One region of the Streptomyces nitrosporeus genome, then DNA from elsewhere that is predicted to be linked to it. Evidence: riboswitches for the same ligand, from Rfam matches in the RefSeq annotation. Region 1 holds a riboswitch; each other region holds the start of a gene.
The links. Region 1 has a riboswitch for cyclic di-AMP ahead of CP967_RS15945 (M23 family metallopeptidase). Riboswitches for the same ligand answer to the same signal wherever they lie in the genome.
Positions count from the first base shown of each region.

Region 2: it holds a riboswitch for cyclic di-AMP, as region 1 does, so the genes downstream of both, CP967_RS02180 (M23 family metallopeptidase) here and CP967_RS15945 (M23 family metallopeptidase) in region 1, are expected to answer to the same signal.
Region 3: it holds a riboswitch for cyclic di-AMP, as region 1 does, so the genes downstream of both, CP967_RS20520 (transglycosylase family protein) here and CP967_RS15945 (M23 family metallopeptidase) in region 1, are expected to answer to the same signal.

Region 1 is NZ_CP023702.1:3,591,405-3,596,611, forward strand. It holds gene CP967_RS15935 (PrsW family intramembrane metalloprotease) at 1-1,181, shown strand, start outside; gene CP967_RS15940 (aldo/keto reductase) at 1,225-2,169, opposite strand; gene CP967_RS15945 (M23 family metallopeptidase) at 2,328-3,368, opposite strand; cyclic di-AMP (ydaO/yuaA leader) riboswitch at 3,380-3,532, opposite strand; gene CP967_RS15950 (PP2C family protein-serine/threonine phosphatase) at 3,767-4,939, opposite strand.
Region 2 is NZ_CP023702.1:480,422-485,628, reverse strand. It holds gene CP967_RS02195 (aspartate aminotransferase family protein) at 1-1,306, shown strand, start outside; gene CP967_RS02190 (helix-turn-helix domain-containing protein) at 1,415-2,047, shown strand; gene CP967_RS33825 (DUF6126 family protein) at 2,124-2,297, shown strand; gene CP967_RS02185 (tyrosine-protein phosphatase) at 2,424-3,233, opposite strand; cyclic di-AMP (ydaO/yuaA leader) riboswitch at 3,656-3,812, shown strand; gene CP967_RS02180 (M23 family metallopeptidase) at 3,815-4,720, shown strand; gene CP967_RS02175 (SGNH/GDSL hydrolase family protein) at 4,979-5,207, shown strand, end outside.
Region 3 is NZ_CP023702.1:4,620,787-4,625,993, forward strand. It holds gene CP967_RS20510 (cytochrome P450 family protein) at 1-315, shown strand, start outside; gene CP967_RS20515 (LysM peptidoglycan-binding domain-containing protein) at 421-1,512, shown strand; cyclic di-AMP (ydaO/yuaA leader) riboswitch at 1,802-1,970, shown strand; gene CP967_RS20520 (transglycosylase family protein) at 1,971-2,663, shown strand; gene eno (phosphopyruvate hydratase) at 2,983-4,269, shown strand; gene CP967_RS20530 (FtsB family cell division protein) at 4,427-4,897, shown strand; gene CP967_RS20535 (DUF501 domain-containing protein) at 5,010-5,207, shown strand, end outside.

The DNA.
Region 1 (5,207 bases):
TCGCGTTCGCCTGGGGCTCCTGCGCCGCGGCGCTGGTGGCGATCGTCGCCAACTCCTTCGCGACGCGCTGGATAGCGACGGCCACCGCCGACCCGGCGGGCGCCGACACCCTGGGGGCCACCGTCATCGCGCCGGTCGTCGAGGAGAGCGCGAAGGCCGCCGCACTCGTGCTGATCTTCCTGTTCCGCAGAAGGCAGTTCAGCGGGCTGGTCGACGGCATCGTGGTCGCCGGGTTCACCGCGACCGGTTTCGCCTTCACCGAGAACATCCTGTACCTCGGCAACGCCTTCGGCGAGGACCAGCAGGCGGGGGCGGCCGGCTTCGGTTCGGTGACCGTCGGGACGTTCGTCGTACGGGTGCTGATGTCGCCCTTCGCCCATCCCCTGTTCACGGTGCTCACCGGGATCGGTTTCGGGCTCGCGGCCGCCGCCGGGCGGCGCCACCGGGTGCGCAGGGTCCTGTTCCCCGTCCTCGGGCTCCTCCTGGCCATGGGGATGCACGCCGCGTGGAACGGCTCCTCGGTCCTCGGTCCGTACGGCTTCTACCTGGTGTACGGCGTGTTCATGATGCCGTGCTTCGGGCTGGTGACCTGGCTGGCGGTCTGGTCACGGCAGCGGGAACTGCGCACGCTCGCCGAGGAGCTCCCGGTCTACGCCTCGGCCGGCTGGCTCGCCTGGCCCGAGCCGCTGGCCCTGGCCTCGCTGCGGGCCCGGGGGGTCGCCCGCGACGCCGCGCGGCACCTCGGGAGCCATCCGGATCCCGCCCGCGGCAAGCAGGCGGCGCGTGCGGTCGCGGAGTACGAGTCGTTCGCGACCTCCCTGGCGATGCTGCGCCGCCGGGCCCGTCACGACGGGCCCGGGGAGGACTTCGCCGTGCGGGAGAGGGAGCTGCTGCACCATCTGTGGCAGCGGCGGGCCGTCGCGAGCCCGGCCCTGACGTACGCGGCCCAGGTGACGGGCCGGATCCACCGGGCCGGGCCGCCCGTACCGGGAGTGCTGCCCCGGCAGTCCCCGTACGGCCAGGCCCCCCGGTGGCAGCCGGCCGCCCGGCCGGTACCCGCGCCGCACCGGCACTACGGCGGCTACAACCCGTATCTGCACACCGGCGGCGCCGCACCCGGCCGGAGCGAGGGCCCCGGCCGGGGCGGGGTCCCGGGCCGGGACGGGACACCACCGGTCTGAGCACCGGCCCGGACGGGGGGCCGGGTGGCCGTCCCGGTGGGGGTCAGGCGGACGCCTCGGTGAGGTCGGCCAGTTGCCGGCCGGTCAGTTCCAGGTCCGCCACGGCGGTGAGCGCGGGAAGCTGCGCGACCGTACGGGCCGAGGCGATCGGTGCCACGACGGTCGGGCGGGCCGCGAGCCAGGCCAGGGCGACGGTGGCGACCTCGGCGTCGTGTTCCCGGGCGACCTCGTCGAGAGCCGCGAGCACCCTGCGGCCGCGCTCCGACTCCAGGTGCTGGGCCGCGCTGCCGGCCCGGGCGCTGTCGACGTCCTTGCCGGGCCGGTACTTGCCGGTGAGGAAGCCGGAGGCGAGCGCGAAGTACGGTACGGCGGCCAGCCCGGCGGCGGACGCGGTGTCGAGCAGCGGGCCCTCGTAGGTGTCGCGGGAGACCAGGTTGTAGTGCGGCTGCAGCGCCACGTAGCGGGCCAGGCCCTCCCGCTCGGAGAAGTCCAGCGATGCCCTGAGCCGTTCCGGGCTGATGTTGGAGGCCGCGATCTCCCGGACCTTCCCCGCCTTCACCAGCTGGTCCAGGGCCGTGATGATCTCCTCGACCGGCACGCTCTCGTCGTCGAAGTGCGTGTAGTACAGGTCGATGTGGTCGGTGCCGAGCCGCCGCAGCGACGCCTCCGCCGCCTCCTTGAGGGTGGCCGCGGCCAGACCCTTGTACGCGGGATGGGCGCCGGCCTTGGTCGCGATCACCACGTCGTCGCGGCGGGCGCGCGCCTTCAGCCACTTCCCGATCAGGGTCTCCGACTCACCGCCCTCGTTGCCCGGGACCCAGGCCGAGTAGGAGTCGGCGGTGTCGACGAAGTTGCCGCCCGCCTCGGTGTAGGCGTCCAGAACGGCGAAGGAGGCGGCCTCGTCGGCCGTCCAGCCGAAGACGTTGCCGCCGAGGGCCAGCGGGAAGACCTTGAGGTCCGAGGAACCGAGTGCGCGATAGGTGGTCATACCGGGGCCAACGGTGCGAGGGAACCTGCTATTCCGTCCGTGGCGGCCGCCGGGAACCGGAGCCGGGGACCCGGGAAGGGACCGGCAGCCCTGACGTCGGGGGGTGTGCGTCAGGGCTGCCGGGGCATGGGGCGCCGGCGGTGGCCGGCGCGCGGGGCTCAGATCGTCAGGCCCTTGCCGCGCAGCCAGGTCAGCGGGTCGACGCCCGCGCCGTCTGCGGTGTGGACCTCCAGGTGGAGGTGAGGGCCCGTCACGTTGCCGGTGGCGCCGACCCGGCCGATGGTGTCGCCGGTGGCGACCCGCTGGCCGGCGGACACGTTCATCGAGGACTGGTGGCAGTACCAGATCTCGGTACCGTCATCGAGCTCCAGCACCGTGCGGTAGCCGTACGACCCCGACCAGCCCGCCGACTTGATGACACCGCCGTGGACGGCCTTGACCGGGGTGCCGGTCGGAGCGGCGAAGTCCAGGCCGGTGTGGGAGCCGGAGGACCACATCGAACCGGACTGGCCGTAGGTCGAGGTGAGCGTGTAGGAGGACGTCGGGGCGGCGTAGCTGGCGGCCAGCTTGGCCAGGCGCTCCGCCTCGGCCTTCTTCTTCGCCGCTTCCTCGGCCGCCTTCTTCTCGGCTGCGGCCTGGGCCTCCGCCTCGCTCTGCTGCTTCGCGGCCTCCTGTGCGGCCCGCTCCGCCGCCGCCTTCTCCTCGGCCGCCCTGGCCTCGGCGTCGGCGTCGGCCTGCTGCTGCTCGGCCTGCTGGAGGATGCGGGCGCGCAGCGCCTCACCGGCGTCGGTGGCGCCCTGCTCGGCCTCCGCGACGGTGATGCCGGCGGTGGTCAGCGGAGCGGCGGAAACGGGCCGCGTCGCGTCCGTTCCGGAATCGTCGGACATGAACGCGCCCACACCGGGAAGGGATGAGGCGTCGGGAAGTTTGTCGGTGATGGCGTCCGGAAGGGAGATGGAGACCGGCGGCTTGCTCTGCGCGGTGGCCATGCCGCCCGCGCCGACGGCCGCGATCACACCGACACCGAGAACCGTGGAACTACGGGCCAGGCCACGCTGCTTGGCTACGCGGTGCCTGCCGCGCACGGGCCGGACGGACTCCTCGGTGGGGTTCCACTCCCCCCACGACCGCTCCTCGTCCCCGGGGGACGCGGGCCTGAAGGACGACGGGGCCTCGGGGGCAGGCTGGTTGGACGCCACGTGGGCGCACTCCTTTCCTTCCTTCTCGCCTACCGGGTTAGCTGACGGGTTCGGAGCAGGAAGGTCTCCTACGGGTACCCGGGTCACTGACGAGACCTGGATGCCCGATTCACCCCATGTAGGTGGTTCCCCGGTTCCCTTGCGGAATTCGGCGCGTGCGCACGGTGCCGCCTCTTGCGACGACTGGGACGACCGCGCTGCGTTATCGAACGTTAATAGACACCCGGCTCCGATTCCAAGCCGTTCCTCTTGATCGTTCCCGCTCATGGCCCGGACTTTCAGGTATCAACCACCCTCAAACGGGCCACTTGAACGGGCCTTGCCTACTCGCCAGTTTCTGACGGTTCGTCAAATGTTATGCGGAGCGGGGTCCGTCGGTCACCGTGTGTCGCCCCCCGTCATCCCCCGGTCCGGCCCACGATCCTCACCGTCCTGCGCCGGGCCGGCTGGCCGAGCGCCGGCCTGCCGACGGCGAGCAGGGCCATGTCGTCCGTGGAACGCCCCCCGGTGTGCAGCCGGACGTCGTCCGTCAGCGCGGAGAGCAGCTCTTCCGGGCCGGGGAAGATCCGGCCGCGCAGCCGCTCCTCCGGGTCGTAGAAGGACCCGGCCGCGTCACGCGCCTCGGACAGGCCGTCCGTGAAGACCAGGAGCGTCGACCCCGGGGGCATCTCCCACTCCTCCGACCGGTCCGGCCACGTCTCCAGCCCCATCCCGATCGGCATCGCCGGCCTGGACGGCGCCAGTACGTCGAGCCGGCCGTCCGCGTGCAGCAGCAGCGGCTCGGGGTGTCCCCGGTTGACGATCCGCAACGCCCCGGAGCCCGTGGGGATCTCGGCGAGCACCACCGTGACGAACCCCTCCATGGAGTCCAGCCCACCGCGCCGCTCGCCCTCCCGGGCCAGCGCCCGTTCCAGCCGCTGGGCCACCCCCTCCAGCGAGAGCTCCGTCTCCGCGGCCTCCCGGAACGCCCCGATCACCACGGCCACCGCCCCCACCGCGTCCAGACCCTTGCCGCGGACGTCACCGAGCACCAGCCGTACGCCGTGCGGCGTGTCCACCACCGCGTAGAGGTCGCCGCCCACGAACTCGTCGGCCTGCGCCGCCTCGTAGCGGGCCGCGACCAGCAGGCCGCCGATCCGTTCCTCCGGCGTGGGCAGCACCGCCCGCATCGCGGTCTCCGCGATGGCCCGCGCGGACGCCAACTGCTCGCTGCCGCGCCGTACGACGCCGTTGATCAGAAGGGCGAGCACCGAGACGGTGACCAGGGTGAGGAGCTCGGTGACCGGCACCACATCCAGGACCACCCCGTCCCAGAGCCTGATTCCCACCACGGCCAGCACCGAGACGATCCCGGCGCCCGCGGTGCCGGCGAAGGAGAAGAAGGGGGCCGCCACCAGGGGGGCCGCGGCGAAAAGGGGGACGGCCGTGACCGTCGGCGGGGACGCCAGGTCGATCAGCAGTCCCACCCCGATCAGCAGCCACGGCAGCAGCCGTACGAACCGCCGGGCCCCGGCCCCCCGGGTGCCGGTCCCCCGCACCCGCGCACCGCGCCGTCCGTCCCGCATCCCCACCTGTGCACTCCTGCCCGGTCCGCCCACGGCTGCGGACGGTACCGCGCCCGGCACCCGGCCCGGCCGGAGCCGCGCCGTGGTGCGCGACCGGTCGTCGGCCGAAGGAAGGAGCGCGCCGAAGCCGCCCTCCCCGGTGGTCGGCCGGAGAACGCGTGCCCCGCGTAGATCGTCAGTGCATCCCGTACGAAGACGGCGCATCCGTCCCCCTAGCGATCGTAGTTCTTCGCGGAGCGCGGATCGGCGGTATACGTCTCGCCCGGCCCGGTGG
Region 2 (5,207 bases), 3.1 Mb from region 1:
CCACCAGTTGCCGCGCATGCTCCGCACCATCGGCTTCGACAAGGTCTACGAACGGGCCCAGGGCGCCTACTTCTGGGACACCGAGGGCAACGACTACCTCGACATGCTGGCCGGATTCGGCGTCATGGGGCTGGGGCGCCACCACCCCGTCGTACGGCAGGCGCTGCACGACGTGCTCGACGCCTCGCTCGCCGACCTCACCCGCTTCGACTGCCAGCCGCTGCCGGGACTGCTGGCGGAGAAGCTGCTGTCGTACAGCCCCCACCTGGAGCGGGTGTTCTTCGGCAACAGCGGCACCGAGGCCGTCGAGACGGCGCTCAAGTTCGCCCGGTACGCCACCGGGAGGCCCAGGATCCTCTACTGCGTCCACGCCTTCCACGGACTCACCACCGGCTCGCTCTCGGTCAACGGCGAGGACGGCTTCCGGGACGGCTTCGCGCCCCTGCTGCCCGACACCGCCGTCCCGCTCGGCGACCTCGGCGCCCTGCGGCGCGAACTCGCGCGCGGCGACGTGGCGGCCCTGATCGTCGAACCGGTCCAGGGCAAGGGGGTGCACGCGGCGCCGCCCGGCTTCCTGCGGGAGGCCCAGGAGCTCCTCCGCCGGCACAAGGCGCTGCTCATCGCCGACGAGGTGCAGACCGGCCTCGGCCGGACCGGCGACTTCTACGCCTACCAGCACGAGGAAGGCGTCGAACCCGATCTGGTCTGCGTCGCCAAGGCGCTCTCCGGCGGATACGTGCCGGCCGGCGCGACCCTCGGCAAGGAGTGGATCTTCAAACGGGTGTACTCCTCCATGGACCGGGTCCTGGTCCACTCGGCCAGCTTCGGCTCCAACGCCCAGGCCATGGCGGCCGGCCTCGCGGTGCTCGCGGTGATGGAGGACGAGCAGACCGTCGCGAACGCCCGCCGCACCGGCGGCCTGCTGCTGGAGCGGCTCGGCGCGCTCGTGGACCGCTACGAACTGCTGCACGAGGTACGCGGCCGGGGGCTGATGATCGGGATCGAGTTCGGGAGGCCCTCGTCGCTGAAACTGCGCAGCCGCTGGACGATGCTCCAGGCCGCCCGCAAGGGGCTGTTCGCGCAGATGGTCGTCGTACCGCTGTTGCAGAAGCACCGCATCCTGACCCAGGTGTCCGGCGACCACCTGGAAGTGATCAAGCTGATTCCGCCCCTGGTCATCGGCGAGGCCGAGGTCGACCGCTTCGTGAACGCCTTCACGGCCGTCATGGACGACGCGCACAGCGGGGGCGGACTGATGTGGGACTTCGGGCGGACCCTCGTGAAGCAGGCCGTCGCCAACCGGTGAAGGCGCCGCCCGGCGCGTCCGCCGGCCCGGCCCACCGGAAGCCTCCCAAGATTTGCCCCTGAGGTAAGGAATTTGCCTCAGAGGAAAGGTGCTGGCTCAATGGAGGGCATGAACCCCCCTGAAGGAGCGGTACCCGACGAGGTGCCGGGCGTCGCCCCCCGCCTGCGGGAGCTGCGCCGCGACCGGGGTCTCACCCTGGAGACCGCCGCCCGCCGGGCCGGACTCTCCCCGGCCCACCTCTCGCGGCTCGAGACGGGCCGCAGACAGCCGTCGCTGCCCATGCTGCTCGGGCTCGCCCGGATCTACGGTACGACGGTCTCCGAGCTCCTCGGCGAGATGCCGCCCGAACGTGACGCGATCGTCCGCGGCGGGCCGCTCGGCGGCGGGGCGGCTCCGTCCGCCGCGGCGGACGGAGCGGACGGGTGGCGCTACCGGCAGGCGGGCGGCTCCGGCCACGCGATGCAGGCCCTGCGGGTCCATGTGCCCCACGGGACCCAGGGCGACCTCGTACGCGTACATCCGGGCGAGGAGTGGCTCTACGTCCTCGGGGGGCGGCTGCGGGTCGTCCTGGGGGAGACGCTGCACGACCTCGATCCCGGGGACAGCGCGCACTACGGCTCCCTCACCCCGCACCGGATCTCGGCACTCGACCGCGCGGGCGCCCAACTGCTCTTCGTCCACACCCTGCTGCAGAGCCCCGTGGCGGAACTGTGCCTGGGTGACGGGGCCCACCGTCTCTGACGGCGCCCCCGGCCCTCTCCGGCCACCTCGAACCCTCCGTCTCCCTCCGGCCTCCGGGCGGAAGAGAGGACATGCCATGTCCGATTCAGAGCACTACGACCCGCTCAGCCCCGCCAAGCCGAAGAACCGGGACACCCAGGAACGCAGGATGCCGCGCGGCGTCGTCATCCGGCTCTTCGCCTACCTGGTGGCCGGTCACGTCATCGCGGCCTTCCTCTACCTGCTGTTCACCGTCGCGGGCGAGGGCTGAGAACCCCGGACGGGGACGGAAGGGGCGCCCGGAGCTCCCGGGAGGCGGCCGCCGGACCCCGGTGCCCCGCCTCCGGCGGGAGCCGGGCGGCGGATGCCGCGAGGCGCACCGGCCGCCCCGCCGGTGTCAGACGTCCTCTATCAGGCGCTCGACCAGCCGTTCGCGGGTCTCCGGAGCCAGCTTCAGCCCCTCGGACAGATAGCGCTCCGTGCCGCCCCAGGTCTCCTCGATGGTGGTGAAGGCCGCGGCGAGGTAATCCCGGTGCGCGCCGAAGAGCGGGTCGAGCAACTCCGCCACCTCGTCCGACATGCCCGCCGCCGACGTGTCGCCACGCTGCACCCGGTACCTGCGGCGCACGTCGTCGGACTTGAGGTAGTCGGCCTCGATGGCGTCCTTCTCCACCCCGGCGGCCAGCAGTGTCACGGCGATCGACAGGCCGGCGCGGTCCTTGCCGGCGGCGCAGTGCATCAGCGCAGGGATGCTGTCCTCGGCCAGTGCGTGCAGCACCCTGCTGTGCTCCGCGGTGCGGTCCTTGATGATCGTCCGGTAGGAGGCGATCATGCGGTCCCTGCCCTTGGTCCCCGCCAGGATCGACCGCAGCTGCCCGATGTCCCCGTTCCGCACCAGCCGCCAGAACTCGGCGCCGTCCGCCGGGTCGGAGAGCGGGATGCCGACGTTGCGGACCCCGGGCAGCTCCACGTCGTGCCCGTCCAGCTTGCGGTCGGCCGCGTTGCGGAAGTCGAAGACCGTGTGCAGTCCCAGGGAGGCCAGGAACGCGGTGTCGGCCCCGGTGGCGTGCGCCAGGTGGCCGCTGCGGTAGAGGCGCCCGAACCGCACCCTGCGGCCGTCCGTGGTCGGCAGCCCGCCCACGTCGCGGAAGTTGCGTACGCCGGTCAGCTCGGTGTCGGCCGGCGGAACCTCTGGCAGCTGCGTCACAAGGACTCCTGGGGTGTCTGGCGTCGGCGCCGCTCGCCGACGGGGCACGCCCGCGACGATACGACATCGACGCGTCCGGCGATCGTCCCGCCCGCAGGGCCGGATATCCCGGCGGAGAAATGATCACCGAATACCGCATGTCCGTATTGGTGCATTTAAGAGAACATGCCCTTCTTGTGCGGGAGATGGTGGGAGGCGGGTGAGCGGGATCATATCCGTGACGGTGTGTGGCGGCATCCGCGGTGGACATTCCGTACCCCGCGCGGAAATCCAAGATCCGTGATCCACGGAGGGTGACCGGAATTCCGGCACGGAATTGAGGCCCGCATTCCGCTGCGCAATCCGCGGCTTGTTCCCGGCGTCCCGGCTCGCTTACGGTCACCGTCAATCCGGACGGAACGCCTAATCCTGCCGCCGCCCGGAATCCGCACTCACCACGTGTGGCAGGAGCGGGGGAACCAGGTAAGCCGCCGGCCGGAGCGATCCGGAACGGCTCGGGGTTAAGACGCGTCCCCACGCGGCCGGGCATCTCCAGCCCGAACCCGACAGCTCACCTCGCAGGCGCCGGAGAGGAAACCCCCATGCCCGCACAGGGTAAGCACCGCCGTGCCAAGTCCGGTCCGATCGTCCGCGGCGTCCTCGCCGTCGGGACCGGCGGCGCCGTTCTCGCCCTCCCGCTGATCGGCGCCACCGGCGCCTTCGCGGCCGAGCAGGCCGCCCCCGCGGCCGGCGCCACCGCCGCGCACCAGGCCGCGGCCGCGTCGGACTCCGGGAAGACCGGCACCCCGAAGACCTATTCCGTGGTCGCGGGCGACTACCTGGCGAAGATCGCGTCCGACCAGAAGGTCAAGGGCGGCTGGGAGAAGCTCTACCAGGACAACCGGGACGTCGTCGGCGACGACCCCGGTCTGATCTTCCCGGGTATGAAGCTGACCCTCGGGGCCGGGGCTTCCCAGGCCGCCGCGCAGTCCGCCACCGAGGAGAAGGCGGCGGAGACCGCGCCCGCGACCCCGGCCGCGCAGACCGCGAAGGCGCCGGCCGAGGAGGCGTCCGAGGCCCCGGCGGCCGAGAGCAGCGGCTCCGGCTTCACCACCCCGGTGGAGAGCGCCAACGTCACCACGCAGTACCGCGCTTCCGGCGCCAGCTGGTCCAGCGGCTACCACACCGGCTCCGACTTCCAGGCGGCCTCCGGCACCAGCGTCCGGGCCATCGGCGACGGCACCGTCGTCTCGGCCGGCTGGAGCGGCTCGTACGGCAACGAGGTCGTCATCCAGCACAGCGACGGCATGTACTCCCAGTACGCCCACCTGTCCTCGCTCGGCGTGTCCGCGGGCCAGAGCGTGACCGGCGGCCAGCAGATCGGCCTCTCCGGCTCCACCGGCAACTCCACCGGTCCGCACCTCCACTTCGAGGTCCGCACCGGCCCGGGCTACGGCTCGGACGTCGACCCGATCGCCTACCTGCGTTCGCACGGCGTCTCCATCTGACACGGCCTCACCCGCCGGGACGGGCGGGACGGCTCCATCCGGACGGGAGGGGCGGTGCGCGGCGGCGCACCGCCCCTCCCGCCGTTCCCGGACCCCTCCGTCCCGGGAGCCCGTCCCACGGCGGCCCCTGCCGCGGCGCCTTCGCCGGCCCCACTTATTCCTCCTTTACCAAAAACTGACCGGGTGGTCTTTGTCACCACCCGTCAACCCCTTATTACGGTCGCGTAGGTCACATTCCGCAAGGCAAGATGTGTGCCCGTGGCAGACGATTCGAGAAACAACCAACGAGGCATCATCGGGTCGTACGCAGCGATAGGCGACAGCTTCACCGAGGGAGTCGGCGACCCCGGCCCCGACGGGGCGTTCGTCGGCTGGGCGGACCGTTTCGCGGTCCTCCTCGCGGACCAGCTCCCCCTCCCCGATGCAGCGACCGGCCGCGCGGACGATCCGCACGGGCACTTCCGGTACGCCAATCTCGCCGTACGCG
Region 3 (5,207 bases), 1.0 Mb from region 1:
GTGGTGCTGGCCGCCGCGGACCGGGACCCCGCGCGCTTCCCCGAGCCGGACGTCCTGGACCTCGCGCGAAGTGACAACCAGCACCTCGGATACGGGCACGGCATCCACTACTGCCTCGGCGCGCCGCTCGCCCGGCTGGAGGGCAGGACCGCGCTGGCGACCCTGCTGACGCGCCTCCCCGATCTGCGGCTCGCCGTGGGGACAGCTGATCTGCGGTGGCGCGGCGGGCTCATCATGCGGGGGCTGCGCACCCTTCCGGTGGAGTTCGGGGCACCGGGCCGGACCGAAGAAAGTGACGCCCCGTCAATTCTGTGACTTTCGCGTGATCTCCGCTGCATCGACTTGTGACACCCGTTCGAGTCCCGCTAGGTTCACCGTTCGACTCTCCAGTCACCTGTCAGTCACACGGAAGGCAATCCCATGGGCTCCGCGAACGGCAGACACCGCCGCCCTCGCCAGGCACCGGCCATCGTCGTCACCGCAGGCGTGACGGGATCGGCGATCGCCATCCCACTGCTCGGCGCCACCGGCGCGAACGCGGCCGAGGCATCCACCTGGGACCGGGTGGCCGAGTGCGAGAGCGGCGGCATGTGGAGCGCCGACCTCGGCAACGGCCGCTACGGCGGCCTCCAGCTGTCCCAGGACACCTGGAAGTCGTACGGGGGCACGGTGTACGCGCCCCGCGCCGACCTCGCCAGCCGCTCGCAGCAGATAGCGGTCGCCGAGAAGGTGCTGGACGACCAGGGTCCGCAGGCGTGGGCCAGTTGCGCGGTGGTCTCCGGGCTGGTGCTCGACGGAGGGCTGCCGGGCGTGGACCCGGGCGGCGACCCGGCGGACACCTCCCTGCCCGGATCCACCGGATCCACCGGGGAGACGACGCGCGAGACGGACGAGGACACGGCGGACGAGGTGTCCGGCGCCGCGGAGGACGACGCCGAGGGCGGTGCGGGGGACGGGGCGAAGGACCCCGCGGCCGACGCCGGCGCGGCGGACGACGGCGGACGGAAGGGGAAGGCGGGCACGCCCGGAGGGAAGGAGACCCCCGGGGACTCCGGCGGATCCGCGCCCTCGGCGTCACCCTCCACCGCCCCCGAGCCCGAGGCGTCCCAGAGCCCCGGCCGCACCGGAGGCGGGAAGCACCGCGGCGCGCCCGCTCCCGAGGCGGGTACGGGGACGGGGGCGGACGCGGGACGCGATACCGGCCGGCACGCCTCCCGCGGCGACTCTGGCGCGCGCGAGGACTCCGGCGCGGACGGCACCTACACGGTCCGCGAGGGCGACAACCTCTGGTCGATCGCGGGCGCCCAGGACGTGCCCGGCGGCTGGACGGCCCTCTACGAGGCCAACAGGGGCGAGGTCGGCTCCGACCCGGACCTGATCCTCCCGGGCCAGGACCTCGACCTGGCGGCCGCGGGCACCGGAGCGGCCGGCGGCACGGCGGCCGGCGATGACACGGCGGCCGGGGACGCGACCGCCGGGGCGGCCGGCGGGAAGACCGCCTCCGGCCACTGATCAAAACGGGAAAACACCCCGAAAACAAGGGTAGTTAAGGGGCCTATGTCCACTTATGCGTAAGTGAGACATGGGTCTCTTTGCTGTTCGCGGCGGGCCTCGCCCGTCCGGTCCGTCCGTATCGGCTCCGACCTGCGGAAATAATCCCCTGCCCCCCTTCGGTACGTGCTGATTGCGCGTTATGTCCAGCTTTGAATGTCGGGGTTGGGTGTGTTTACGGTCGGAGCCGCTCGCACCGCGGGCACCTTCGACCGTCACGCCGAATCCTGCCGTCGGCCGAAGGGAACAGACGCGTCATGCGCCGTAGGCAGGAGCGGGGGACCCAGGTAGGTGCCGGAGCGGACCGTCGGGAAGACGGTCGGACCGGCTCGGGGTGAAGTCGCTCGCCAGTGCGGGCGACCGGGCAGCTCACAGCCCGAACCCGACAGCTCACCTCGTAGGCGTCGGTGAGGAGAACCATGCTGCTTTCGAACAAGGGCAAGCACCGTCGTACCTCCAGGGCCGTCCGCATCGCCACGATGGCCGGTGTCGCCGGTGCCGCCGTCGCCGTCCCGCTGATGGGTGCCACCGGCGCCTCCGCCGCGTCCGTCGAGACCTGGGACGCCGTCGCGCAGTGCGAGTCCGGTGGCAACTGGTCCATCAACACCGGCAACGGCTACTACGGCGGCCTGCAGTTCTCGCAGTCCAGCTGGGCCGCCGCCGGCGGCACGCAGTACGCCGCGCGGGCCGACCTGGCCACCAAGGAACAGCAGATAGCCACCGCCGAGAAGCTCCTCGACCTCCAGGGGCCGGGCGCCTGGGCGTGCGCCGGAGCCGGCGGTCTGACGAACGACGGTGTCGACCCCGGCGTCGACACCGGTGCCGCCGCGAACGGCGACACCGACCCGCAGGCCGCACCGGAGCGCGAGGCCGAGCAGCCCGCCACCCGCAGCGAGAAGCGCACCGCTCCCGAGGAGACCGTCACCACCCCCACCGGTGAGAAGGTCCAGAAGGGTGACGGCGAGTACGAGGTGAAGACCGGCGACACCCTCAGCAAGATCGCCGGTGCGAAGGACGTCAAGGGCGGCTGGGAGAAGCTGTTCGAGCTGAACGACGACATCGTCAAGGACGCCGACCTGATCTTCCCGGGTCAGCAGCTCCACCTGAAGTAGTCCGGGATCCTCCTCCCCGGACGGCCACCCGGCCCGGCGCACCCACCCCCCTGTGCGCCGGGCCGGCGGCGTGCCGGGGGCTTCCCGGAAGGGCTTTCGGGGCGCCGCCGGAACGGCCTCCTGGGGGGTGAGTGTTCAACAGTTGTAGTTACCTGCCAGTAAATTTCTGAAGAAACGCCCGTAATGCGGGTGCTTGAGACCTTTTTCGTCCCAGGGGACGGGCGGTCGGCCGACGCAGCGGGCCGGGCCGGTTAGGCTCGTGTCGCTAGGCCACCGTGACCCTGGACAACCAGTGTCAGATCCCAGAAGGAGATGCCTCGTGCCGTCCATCGACGTCGTCGTAGCCAGGGAAATCCTCGACTCCCGGGGGAACCCCACGGTCGAGGTCGAGGTTGGTCTCGACGACGGCAGCACGGGTCGTGCTGCCGTTCCGTCCGGTGCTTCCACGGGTGCGTTCGAGGCCATCGAGCTCCGTGACGGCGACCCCAACCGCTACCAGGGCAAGGGCGTCGAGAAGGCCGTCCTCGCCGTGATCGAGCAGATCGGTCCGGAGCTCGTCGGTTACGACGCCACCGAGCAGCGCCTCATCGACCAGGCGATGTTCGACCTGGACGCGACCGAGAACAAGGGCTCGCTCGGCGCCAACGCCATCCTCGGCGTCTCGCTGGCCGTGGCGCACGCCGCGTCCGAGGCCTCCGACCTCCCGCTCTTCCGCTACCTCGGCGGCCCGAACGCGCACCTGCTGCCCGTTCCGATGATGAACATCCTGAACGGCGGCTCGCACGCCGACTCCAACGTGGACATCCAGGAGTTCATGATCGCGCCGATCGGCGCCGAGTCCTTCTCCGAGGCCCTGCGCTGGGGCGCGGAGATCTACCACACCCTGAAGAAGGTCCTGAAGACCAAGGGCCTGTCCACCGGTCTCGGCGACGAGGGCGGCTTCGCCCCGAACCTCGAGTCCAACCGCGCCGCCCTCGACCTCATCATCGAGGCCATCAAGGAGGCCGGCTACGTCCCCGGCCGCGACATCGCGCTCGCCCTGGACGTCGCCGCGTCCGAGTTCTACAAGGACGGCGTCTACGAGTTCGAGGGCAAGTCCCGCTCGGCCGCCGAGATGACCGAGTACTACGAGGAGCTCGTCTCCGCGTACCCGCTGGTCTCCATCGAGGACCCGCTGTACGAGGACGACTGGGCCGGCTGGAAGGTCATCACCGACAAGCTGGGCGCCAAGGTGCAGATCGTCGGTGACGACCTCTTCGTCACCAACCCCGAGCGCCTCTCCCGCGGCATCGAGGAGGGCTCCGCCAACGCCCTCCTCGTCAAGGTCAACCAGATCGGTTCGCTGACCGAGACTCTGGACGCCGTCGAGCTGGCCCAGCGCAACGGCTTCAAGTGCATGATGTCCCACCGTTCCGGCGAGACCGAGGACGTCACCATCGCCGACCTCGCGGTCGCCGTGAACTGCGGTCAGATCAAGACCGGCGCCCCGGCCCGTTCGGACCGTGTCGCCAAGTACAACCAGCTGCTGCGCATCGAGGAGATCCTCGACGACGCCGCGGTCTACGCGGGCCGTTCGGCGTTCCCGCGCTTCCGTCACGAGGGCTGACGGCGGTCCGGGGCTCTCGCCCGGACCGTTTCGCCGGGCCCCGGGCCCGGCGGGGCGATCCCGGACGGGAGCCCCGGGGGCGCAGCCTCCGTCCGTCCCCGCACTCGGTCCCGTACCGTGTGCGGGGACGGACGTGCGTAACGGGGAGGCGTGAGAGATGGCCGGGAAGGACCGCGACCGGTTCTCCACCACGACCAGGCTGCGACTGCTCGGCGAGCAGACCGCCGCCCGCGTCTACCGCTCCCAGAGCCGCCGTCAGGCGCGCCGCTCCCGGCTGACCGGGCGGGCCGCGTTCCTGGCGCTGATCGTCTGCTCCCTGGTGGTCGCCCTGGCGTACCCGATGCGGCAGTACATCTCCCAGCGCGACCAGATCGCCGAGCAGGAGAGGCTCTCGCGTCTGGCCCGTGAGCGGACCGAGGAGCTGAGGGACGAGAAGGCGCGGCTCAAGGACGACGCCTACATCCGGCGTCTGGCCCGCGAGCACCTGCACTACGTGCTGCCCGGCGAGACCGGTTACACGGTGATCGACCCGGACGCGGCGTCCGCCCGCGAAGGCGGGCGGGACGGGGACGGCAAGCCCTGGCACTCCAACCTCTGGGACGGGGTCGACAGCGCGGACCGCGAGTGAGCCCGCTCGCGTACCGTCCCCGGCACGCACCACCCCGCCCCGCCCTCCGTACGGACGGCGGCGCCGGGATCCGTACACACCACTGATCGAACGACGACCTTTCAAGGCAGGCATGGACACGCCCCCTCCGCAGACCGAACCCACCGAGCCGACCGCCGCGGACATCGCCGCGTTCGAGCAGCAGCTCGGGCGGCCGCCGCGCGGTCTGCGCGCCATCGCGCACCGCTGCCCGTGCGGCAACCCGGACGTGGTGGAGACACAGCCCCGTCTGGAGGACGGCACCCCGTTCCCGACGACGTACTACCTGACG